Chondromyces crocatus: one gene and its partner. Each later gene encodes a partner of the first gene's protein in a complex. Links are inferred from orthologs where the notes say so. Each region holds a gene or a part of one and is shown on either strand. Other genes may lie near its edges.

The links.
Region 2: the proteins of tsaD (region 1) and tsaE are in contact, whole or in part, in a crystal structure (PDB 6N9A), measured with the Thermotoga maritima proteins. The link is inferred for Chondromyces crocatus from one-to-one orthologs. Residues at the interface, in WP_004082750.1 of Thermotoga maritima: Cys10, Asp11, Arg49, His50, Leu82, Gly84, Gly135, Gly136, Glu154, Thr155, Leu156, Asp157, Asp158, Ser159, Glu162, Asp165, Lys166, Arg169, Leu170, Tyr175, Lys213, Thr214, Leu217, Tyr218, Gln221, Arg222, Asn324; in WP_004082108.1 of Thermotoga maritima: Leu37, Gly38, Lys46, Lys57, Val59, Lys60, Ser61, Thr63, Phe64, Thr65, Leu66, Met67, Val69, Pro71, Tyr82, Arg83, Leu84, Asp86, Asp88, Phe89, Asp93, Ile128, Asp130, Glu131, Arg134.

Annotation. Positions count from the first base shown.
Region 1 is NZ_CP012159.1:8,978,420-8,982,951, reverse strand. What follows is about bases 878-3,707. They hold tsaD (tRNA (adenosine(37)-N6)-threonylcarbamoyltransferase complex transferase subunit TsaD), read right to left. Parts: upstream 2,909-3,707; coding sequence 1,847-2,908; downstream 878-1,846. Other genes in these bases: CMC5_RS32375 (beta-ketoacyl-ACP synthase III), read right to left, coding at 3,517-3,707; CMC5_RS32385 (AAA family ATPase), read right to left, coding at 878-1,837. Outside these bases: CMC5_RS32395 (hypothetical protein), read left to right, coding at 1-166; more of CMC5_RS32385, read right to left, coding at 551-877; more of CMC5_RS32375, read right to left, coding at 3,708-4,532.
Region 2 is NZ_CP012159.1:673,303-677,103, forward strand. The notes cover bases 852-3,801. They hold tsaE (tRNA (adenosine(37)-N6)-threonylcarbamoyltransferase complex ATPase subunit type 1 TsaE), read left to right. Parts: upstream 852-2,043; coding sequence 2,044-2,559; downstream 2,560-3,801. Other genes in these bases: CMC5_RS02505 (hypothetical protein), read left to right, coding at 877-2,040; CMC5_RS02515 (MlaE family ABC transporter permease), read left to right, coding at 2,585-3,388; CMC5_RS02520 (beta/alpha barrel domain-containing protein), read right to left, coding at 3,419-3,801. In the rest of the region: CMC5_RS02500 (serine/threonine-protein kinase), read right to left, coding at 1-425. UniProt on the Escherichia coli protein: Required for the formation of a threonylcarbamoyl group on adenosine at position 37 (t(6)A37) in tRNAs that read codons beginning with adenine.

The DNA of each region.
Region 1 (4,532 bases):
GAAGCTGCCGGGGAAGGAGAGGGCGCTGCCTGCGCGGGCGCTGCTGGGGCAGGGGAGGGCGCTGCCTGCGCGGGTGACGTGGGTGCAGCAGGAGAGGGCGATGTCGTTGCTGGCGTCGGGGGCGCAGAGGGGGGCGTCGCTGGCTGTGCGCGTGCGATGGCCGTGACCAGCATCAGCGCTGCACCGAGAACATGACTGGGGGAGCGTGCTGGCATGTTTCAGGAGGACAGGCCGCAGACGTTCATGGCGGCTCCTCTTCCCTGTTCACGTTTCCCCCGTCCATGGTGGGCACTCAGGACCAGCCTCCACCCCTCGAACCGCCTCGTCATCCTCTCACCACGCTCCGGGTGAAGGGACCAGCGTATCGGGATGTCGGTGACGCGCCAGCCGTTGCCCGTCGACATGTCTTCACCCTCGATGCCGCGGTGCCGCCATGGGTTGCCCTGGACGCGCAGGAAGGGCATCTCCCGGCCCTCGTCGGACCCTGCAGCTCGGCCCGCCACGCGGCGGCGTCGCGCTGGTCGCGAGGGGGGTCACCCCAGCCGCAGGTTCATCGCTCCCCGGGATCGGCGAGGGCGGCTGCGTTCGCGTCGAGCCAGCGCTCGCTGTCGAGCCAGCGCTCGCCAGGGCCCCGGTCGTCGAGCAGGCGCTCGGTGTCGGGGGCATGGAGGAAGGGGGTCACCCGGGTGGCGCCGTCCTCGCCGCGCTCGAACACGCGGATCTCGTCCGGCCGGACCAGGTTCAAGAGCACCGGCGAGTGGCTGGTGAGCAGGATCTGGGTCGGGGGTCTCCCGTGCAGGCCGGTGCTCATGTCGCGGAAGAGCTGCATCAGCCGGCGGAGCAGGCCCGGATGGATGCCCGTCTCGGGCTCCTCGATGAGCAGGATCGCTGCCGGATCGGGCCCGAGGACCAGGTACAGGTAGCCGAGGAAGAGCAGGATGCCATCGGAGATGGCGTGGCTCGGGATGCGCGTCCCGGAGCGCGCGACCAGCTCGATGCTGTAGCCGTCCCCCTGGGTCGACGAGGGCCTCCGCCGCACGTCCACCCGCTTGACCTGCGGCATCGCCCGGCGAAGCGCCTCCTCGATGCCCTCCAGGACGTCACGGCCGCTCAGCAGCAGCTCGGCGATGGCGTTCGCCAGGCCTCCTCCGAACCGCCCCAGCCGCGGCGCGTGGTCCACGCCGTCCGCGTCCACCTCGGGCTCCCCGTGCCGTCGGGAGGTGCGCAGGTGCTCTGGCCGCAGTGCGTAGAGCTGGAGCGACGTCAGCGCGTCGAGCACCGGCAGCGTGGGCTGAAAGTACCGCGCCAGCCGCTTGAACTCCTCCGGTTGCCCCGGGCTCGCCGTGAAGCGGCGGGGATGGAGCAGCGGCGTCTCGTGGTCGCCCCACGGGTAGGGCCCCTTGCTCGAGCCGCTCTGCGGATCACGGCGCCATATGCCGTCGGGCGCCCGCCACACGCTCACCGGGCCGCAGGTGAAATGCCCGGCGCGCGTTCGGATCACGCCCCCTTGCGCGTCGACCTGCTCCTCGTATGAGTACGGCAGCCCTCCGACCCGCCCCTCTTGCTGGAAGCGGATCGCGCCTCCCGACCCGTCGAACGTCCGCGCGTTGAGCGTCGCCGCGTCCCGGAAGACGGTCCCCCAGCCGTTCTCGGCGTCCAGCGCGTGGCTCAGCGTGAGCAGCGCCTGGAGGAACATCGACTTCCCCGAGTCGTTCGCCCCCACCAGCACGGTGAGGGGCTCCAGCGTCACCTCCACGTTCTGGAGGCAGCCGAAGTTCTCCACCTGCACCCGCTCCAGCGGGACCCCACCCGTGCCCTCCCCGATCGCGCTCTCCACGCCGCTACACTACCGCAGACCGCCGCCCTTGCGCGTCACCCGCGGCAGCGACGTCCTCGTGGCGGGCGAGAGATCCAGCGAGTCCCGTTCGCCTGCAGCGAGCCGCAGCGCGCCTGCGTACGCGATCATCGCCGCGTTGTCCGTGCAGCTCGCGAAGGAGGGGATGAACACCTCGACGCCTCGCCGCGCGCAGGACTCGGTCATCCTCGCCCGCAGTCCCCGGTTCGCGGCGACGCCACCGCCCAGCACCACCCGGGTCACCTCTTCCCGCAGCGCGGCGGTCACCGTCTTGCGCACCAGCGTGTCCACCACGGCGCCCTGGAACGCCGCGCAGAGATCGTGGAGCGCTTGCCCTTCGGGTCGCACCGACCGCTGCGCCACGTGGCGCGCCACGGCCGTCTTCAGGCCCGAGAAGCTGAACTCCAGCGAGTCTCGCCGCGCCATCGCCTTGGGCAGGGCCTCGACCGCGCGCGCTGCGTCGCCCTGCGCCGCGAGGCGATCGACCACCGGGCCGCCCGGATAACCGAGCCCGAGCAGCTTCGCGACCTTGTCGAACGCCTCTCCGGCCGCGTCGTCCCGCGTCGCTCCGAGCTCGCGGATCTGGTCGAGCGATGGCCCATCCACCCGGTACAGCGCGGTGTGGCCTCCCGACACGAGCAGCGCCACGAACGGGAACGCGGGCATGCGCGCCTCGCTGCCCTCGCGCTTCAGGAACACGGCGAGCAGGTGCCCCACCAGGTGATCCACCCCGATGAGCGGCTTGCCCGACGCCCAGGCCAGGCCCTTCGCCGTCGACAGGCCCACGAGCAGCGCGCCGAGCAAGCCAGGGCGCGTCGTGACGGCGATCCCATCGAGCGCGTCCACGGTGAGGTCGGCCTTGCGCAGCGCCTCCCGCACCACCGGCACGATGACCCGCGCGTGATCGCGTGCGGCCACCTCGGGCACCACGCCGCCGTAAGGGGCGTGCAGCTCGACCTGGCTCCGCACCACGTCGGAGAGCACGTCGCCCTGCTCGGTGACCACTGCCGCCGCGGTCTCGTCGCAGGAGGTCTCGATACCCAGGACCCGCATGGCCCCCTCTCTACCTCGAATCCCGTCGACCCGCGCTGCTCTGACTTCCGTCCGGGTGAATTCGGTGGGGAAACGAAATCCGTGGAAGCTGGATGAGATGGCGCATGGAGAGTGGGACAGACTACCGACGGGATGAGGGGGCCCTGGGCGCGCGACCGCCCAGAAGGCCTGCGAGGTCTCATCTACCGTGCAGATCACCCGTATGCAGGCCTGGTGAGACCTCATCAAGGCAGCATGCGGGTGATCCGCACGCCTGATGAGACCTCATCAAGGCTGCGTGCGGGTGATCCGCACGCCTGATGAGACCTCACCAAGGCAGCATGCGGGTGATCCGTACGCCTGGTGAGACCTCATCAAGGCAGCATGCGGGTGATCCGCACGCCTGGTGAGACCTCACCAAGGCTTCGTACGGGTGATCTGCACGGTGTTTCCGCTGTCGAAGGGCGGTACTTCCGCTGAAGCTGGAAGGAGGTGCGCTCCCAGCACAGGCAGTGCTTCCGTTGATGCTGGAAGGAGAGCTGCTGTCCGGGGGTGGCACGGTGCTTCCGCTGAGGCTGGAGAGAGGACTGCCCCGGCGTGGAGCGGCGGCCTTGAGGGCCGAGGTGGGGTCAGGCGCGCTTGCGCACGAACACCGTGCCGGCCGAGTAGCCGGCGCCGAAGGAGCAGATGAGCCCCGTGTCGCCGGGCGCGAGGTCCTCGCTGTGCTTGTGGAACGCGATGATCGAGCCCGCGGAGCTGGTGTTCGCGTACTCGTCGAGGATGATCACGTTCTCCTCGGGCGTGAGATCCCGCCCCATGACGCGGCGCCCGATGAGGTCGTTCATGTTGATGTTCGCCTGGTGCAGCCACAGCCGCTTCAGGGACTGCGGGGTGAGGCCCAGGTCCGAGGCGTGCTCCACGATCATCTCCGAGACCATCGGCACCACGTCCTTGAACACCTTGCGGCCCTGCTGAACGAACAACTTGTCGACCTTGCCGATCCCCTCCGGGGCCGCGCGGTTCAGGAACCCGAAGTTGTTGCGGATGTTGTTCGAGAACTCCGTCTTCAGCCGGGTCCCGAGGATCTCCCAGCCGCCCTTCGCTTCCTCGGCGCGCTCCAGGATCACCGCCGTCGCCACGTCACCGAAGATGAAGTGGCTGTTGCGATCGCAGAAGTTGAGGTGCGCCGAGCAGATCTCGGGGTTCACCATCAGCACCGCCTTCGCCGAGCCGGTGGCGATGAAGTCCGCGGCGGTCTTGAGCCCGAAGGTCGCCGACGAGCAGGCCACGTTCATGTCGAACGCGAAGCCGTCGATGCCGAGCGCGTTCTGCACCTCGATCGCCATCGCCGGATACGCCCTCTGCATGTTCGACGCTGCGCAGAGCACCGCACCGATCTCCGATACCGGCTTCCCCCACCGCGCGATCGCGTCCTTCGCCGCCGCCACGGCCATCTCGGCCATGACCGACAGCGTGTCGTCGGGGCGCTCGGGGATGATCGGGCGCATCACCTCGGAGTCGATCACGCCGCCCTTGTTCATCACGTAGCGTGACTTGATCCCGGAGGCCTTCTCGACGAACTCGACCGAGGAGCCCTGGAGCGCCTCGACCTTCCCCGTGGCGATCTCGTCGGCGTGTTCAGCGT
Region 2 (3,801 bases), 8.3 Mb from region 1 along the record:
GGCACGACGGCGGGGTGCTCGAGCTGGCCCTGCACGCGGGCCTCGCGCTCGAAGCGCGCGCGCACCTCGTGGTTCTCCATGTACTCGGCGCGCATGACCTTGACGGCGACGTCACGACCGATGAGGCGATCGGTGCTCAGGAAGACCTCGCCCATCCCGCCTTCACCGAGCAGCTCTTTGACCTCGTAGCGCTGTGCGGTCTGCAACTCGTCGAGCGAGCCGAGCGCGACGTTGACGCTGGCGGGCGGCAGGGACGAGTACGAAGGGCGCGGCACGTCTGCGGCGCGGAAGAAGGGCTGGGTCTTCCGCGCGTCGTCGAACAGCGAGTCCGCCTCCACCGGTCCCTGCGGGACGCCCATCGGTCCCTGCGGGACGGGCGGCGCTGCATGAGCCGGCTGAGCTGGATGCGGCGTCATCGGCGTCATGGCGGGTGCGTAGGGCGGGGGGGACCACGCCGCGTGCGGACCGGGATGCGGTCGGGCGAGGGTCTGCGCGTCGATGGAGTCGGCAGACACGGGCGAAGGCGACGCGGACGGAGCTGGCGCGGACGGGGGCGCGAGGACCGCCGTTCGCGGCGGCCACGCGGGGGAGCGTGGGGGCCGCTCGGGAGAAGCTGCGGCGCCGGGGCGATGAGGCGGAGGCATCGCGCGAGGCGGCTTCGGGACGGCAGCCATGGCTCCGGAGGCTACCCAAAGTCGCGGCGGAGCTGCGAACTCATCCACACATCTCCACGTTCACCTGCTCACACGCGCAGCCGCCCGACCGAGGCGCACGGGGGCATCTCCAGGCGAGAGACCCGCTCGGGTCGGGCCGGTCCACCGACGGAGACGAGCCACCCACTTGGGGAGAGGCCTCACCCCCGCTAGCATCCGCCCGATGATCCGCTGGCTACCCTGCCTCGCCGCGGCCCTCGCGACCTCCCTCTCCGCGGGAGCTGCGCGCGCCGATCGCGTGGCGGTGCTCCCCGCGCGCGGTGGGACCGATGATGCCGCCCGACAGACGGCACAGGCCGACGTGGTCCGGGGTCTCGCCGCCCTGGGTCACACGGCGGTCCCCGAAGGCGAGGTCACCGCGTCGCTCTGGGCCGTGCTCGACGGTGTTCCCGACAGCGTCGACGAGTACCGGACCCTCGGGGCCGCGACCAGCGCCGACTGGGTGCTGCTCGGGCTGGTCGAGCCGGCGGTGAAGACGACGCGGGTCGAGCTCATCGCCTTCCACGGCCCCACGGGGCGGGTCGAGTCGGTCGCGCGGGAGGTCGAGCAGGACAAGGCGGGTCCGCAGATCCAGGAGATGCTCTCCGTGCTCGTCCGGATCGAGGGCATCGGCGACGGCGAGCTGCCGTGGGAGCGCGCCGCGCTGCTCGCGAGGCTCCCTTCGGCCGCGCCACCCGCGCCTCCACCCGCCTCCGCGGCGCCGCTCGCGACGGAGCCGCCACCTCCCGCAGACCCGGCGAGCTCCGAGGAGCCCGAGAAGCAGCTCGCCCGCATGCAATACATCACCACCGTGCGCAGCGTCTGGCCGGCGTACTCGGGTGGGAAGCCCTTCGGCGTGTCGGCGGTGCTCGGCTTCTCCTTCCCGGTTGCCCGCGCAGAAGGCGCGCGCGGCACGGGCGCTTCGGTGGTCGAGACCATCCGCCTCGGGTACGCGGTCGGTGGGGTGCTGGAGCCCTTCGTCCAGCTGGGCAGCAACATGTCCGGGCCCTCGGCGGTCTGGGTCGAAGGGGGAGCGCGTTATCTCTTCACGCCGAGCTTGCACCGGGGTGCGAAGGGGCTGGAAGGGACGGCCATCCACCTCGGGGTGGAGGCCACGGCCGGAGCGTTCATCCGACCGGGCGCGAACGACCTGGAGGGGCCTCGCGGCGCGACCTTCGAGCGCGAGACCCAGGCCGGCTTCACCATGAGCGCCGCCACGACGTTGATCATCGGGTTCTACCCGGGCCTCCAGATCGAGGCCCAGCTCGGGAACCTGCGCTTCGTCCCCCTCGCCGAGGGCTTCCTGCTCCTGGTCGGGGCCACGGCGGGCGTCGGGATCCGGTTCTGAGCCTTGAAGATCGAGCTGCCCACGCGCCGCCACACGACGCGGCTCGCCGGCGCCCTCGCGCCGCTCCTGAAGCCCGGCGACCTCGTCGTGCTCACCGGGGATCTCGGGGCGGGCAAGACCTTCTTCGCCCGCGCGCTGTGCCGGGCGCTCGGCGTGCCCCACGAGGTGCCGGTCACCAGCCCGACCTTCACCCTGGTCCACCAGCTCGAGGGGCGCCTCCCCATCGCCCACGCCGACCTCTACCGGCTCGGGTCGGACACCGCCGACGCCTCCGAGGGGGAGCTGTCGCAGCTCGGTCTCCGAGAGCTGCGCGCCGAGGGCTCGGCCCTGCTGGTCGAGTGGGGGGAGCCGTTCCTCGAGGCCCTCGGCGGCGACGCCTTGCGCATCCACCTGATCACCTGCCCGCCGGACGCTGGCGCCCAGCGCGCCGCCGTGGTCTCGGCCACCGGTCCCCGGAGCCTGGTGCTCCTCACCTCCCTCCCATCCCCGGCGACGCTGCGAGCGAGCAGCGGCAGATAGCCGGGCCCGTGTTACAAGGGCCGCCGTGGCGAAGGATGATGCGGACCGGAAAGAGCTCCTCGCCAAGGTGCTCGAGCCGGTCCTCTACTGGCTCGACAACATCGGCAACGTCGTCACGCTCACGTTCCAGACGCTGACCTGGCTCTTCCGGCCTCCGTTCCGGATCAGCCAGTTCCTGGCGGCGATGGAGTTCCTCGGCGTCCAGTCGATCTTCATCGTGGGGCTGACCGGGACCTTCAGCGGGATGGTGCTGACGCTCCAGACCTCGTACGCGCTGCGCGCCTTCAGCGCCGAGGGGCGGGTCGGCGGCCTGGTGGCGGTGTCGCTGCTCCGGGAGCTGGCGCCGGTGTTCTCCGCGATCATGGTGACCGCTCGCGCCGGCAGCTCCATGGCCGCCGAGCTCGGGAACATGCGGGTGACCGAGCAGATCGACGCGATCACCACGATGGGCGTGAGCCCGGTGCAGTACCTGCTTTCACCGCGCCTCTTCGCCTCGGTGGTGATGCTCCCCTTGCTCTGCATCCTCTACTCGGTGCTGGGGATGGCGGGCTCGTACCTGGTCGGCATCGTCTTGCTCGACGGCGACGTGGGCGTCTTCCTCCAGAGCATTCGCGACACGGCCGTGCCCAAGGATCTGTTCATGGGCCTGATCAAGGCGGGCGTGTTCGGGTTCATCCTGTCGTCGATCTCGTGCCGGCACGGCTTCTACGCGAACGGCGGCGCGCGCGGCGTCGGCCTCGCCACGACGCGGGCCGTCGTGGAGAGCTGCGTGACCTTGCTGATCGCGAACTACATCCTCACGCAGATGCTGCTGGACACGGAGATGTAGCGCGGGCCCTGCTTTCGAGGAACGCAGGACCTAGGGGCGGCGAGGGTCCGCGTCGCGGAGCTGGACGACGGCGGGGGACGGCTCCACGCGGTAAGGGGCCGGGGCGTGGAGGTAGGTGACCGAGGCGGGGAGCTGGTGTCGGCCGGACACGGAGCGCTCGCGACCGGCGCGCGGTGCTTCCGGGGCCTCGAGGGCGCGACCGTTGCGCAGCACGGCGCGCGCGAGCGGGAGCAACCGCGCGGCGCCCAGGCCCCGGGGGGAGCGCATGCGCTCGTGCGCGAGGTGGACGACGTCGGCGACGGCTCGGCTGTCCGCGTCGAGGTAACGGGCCACGATCTTGCGCCCCGGGAGCACGTCGGCGCGGTCGCTCAGGCCTCGCCGCGGCACCCAGGCCCCCTCTTGCTCGAGCGCGA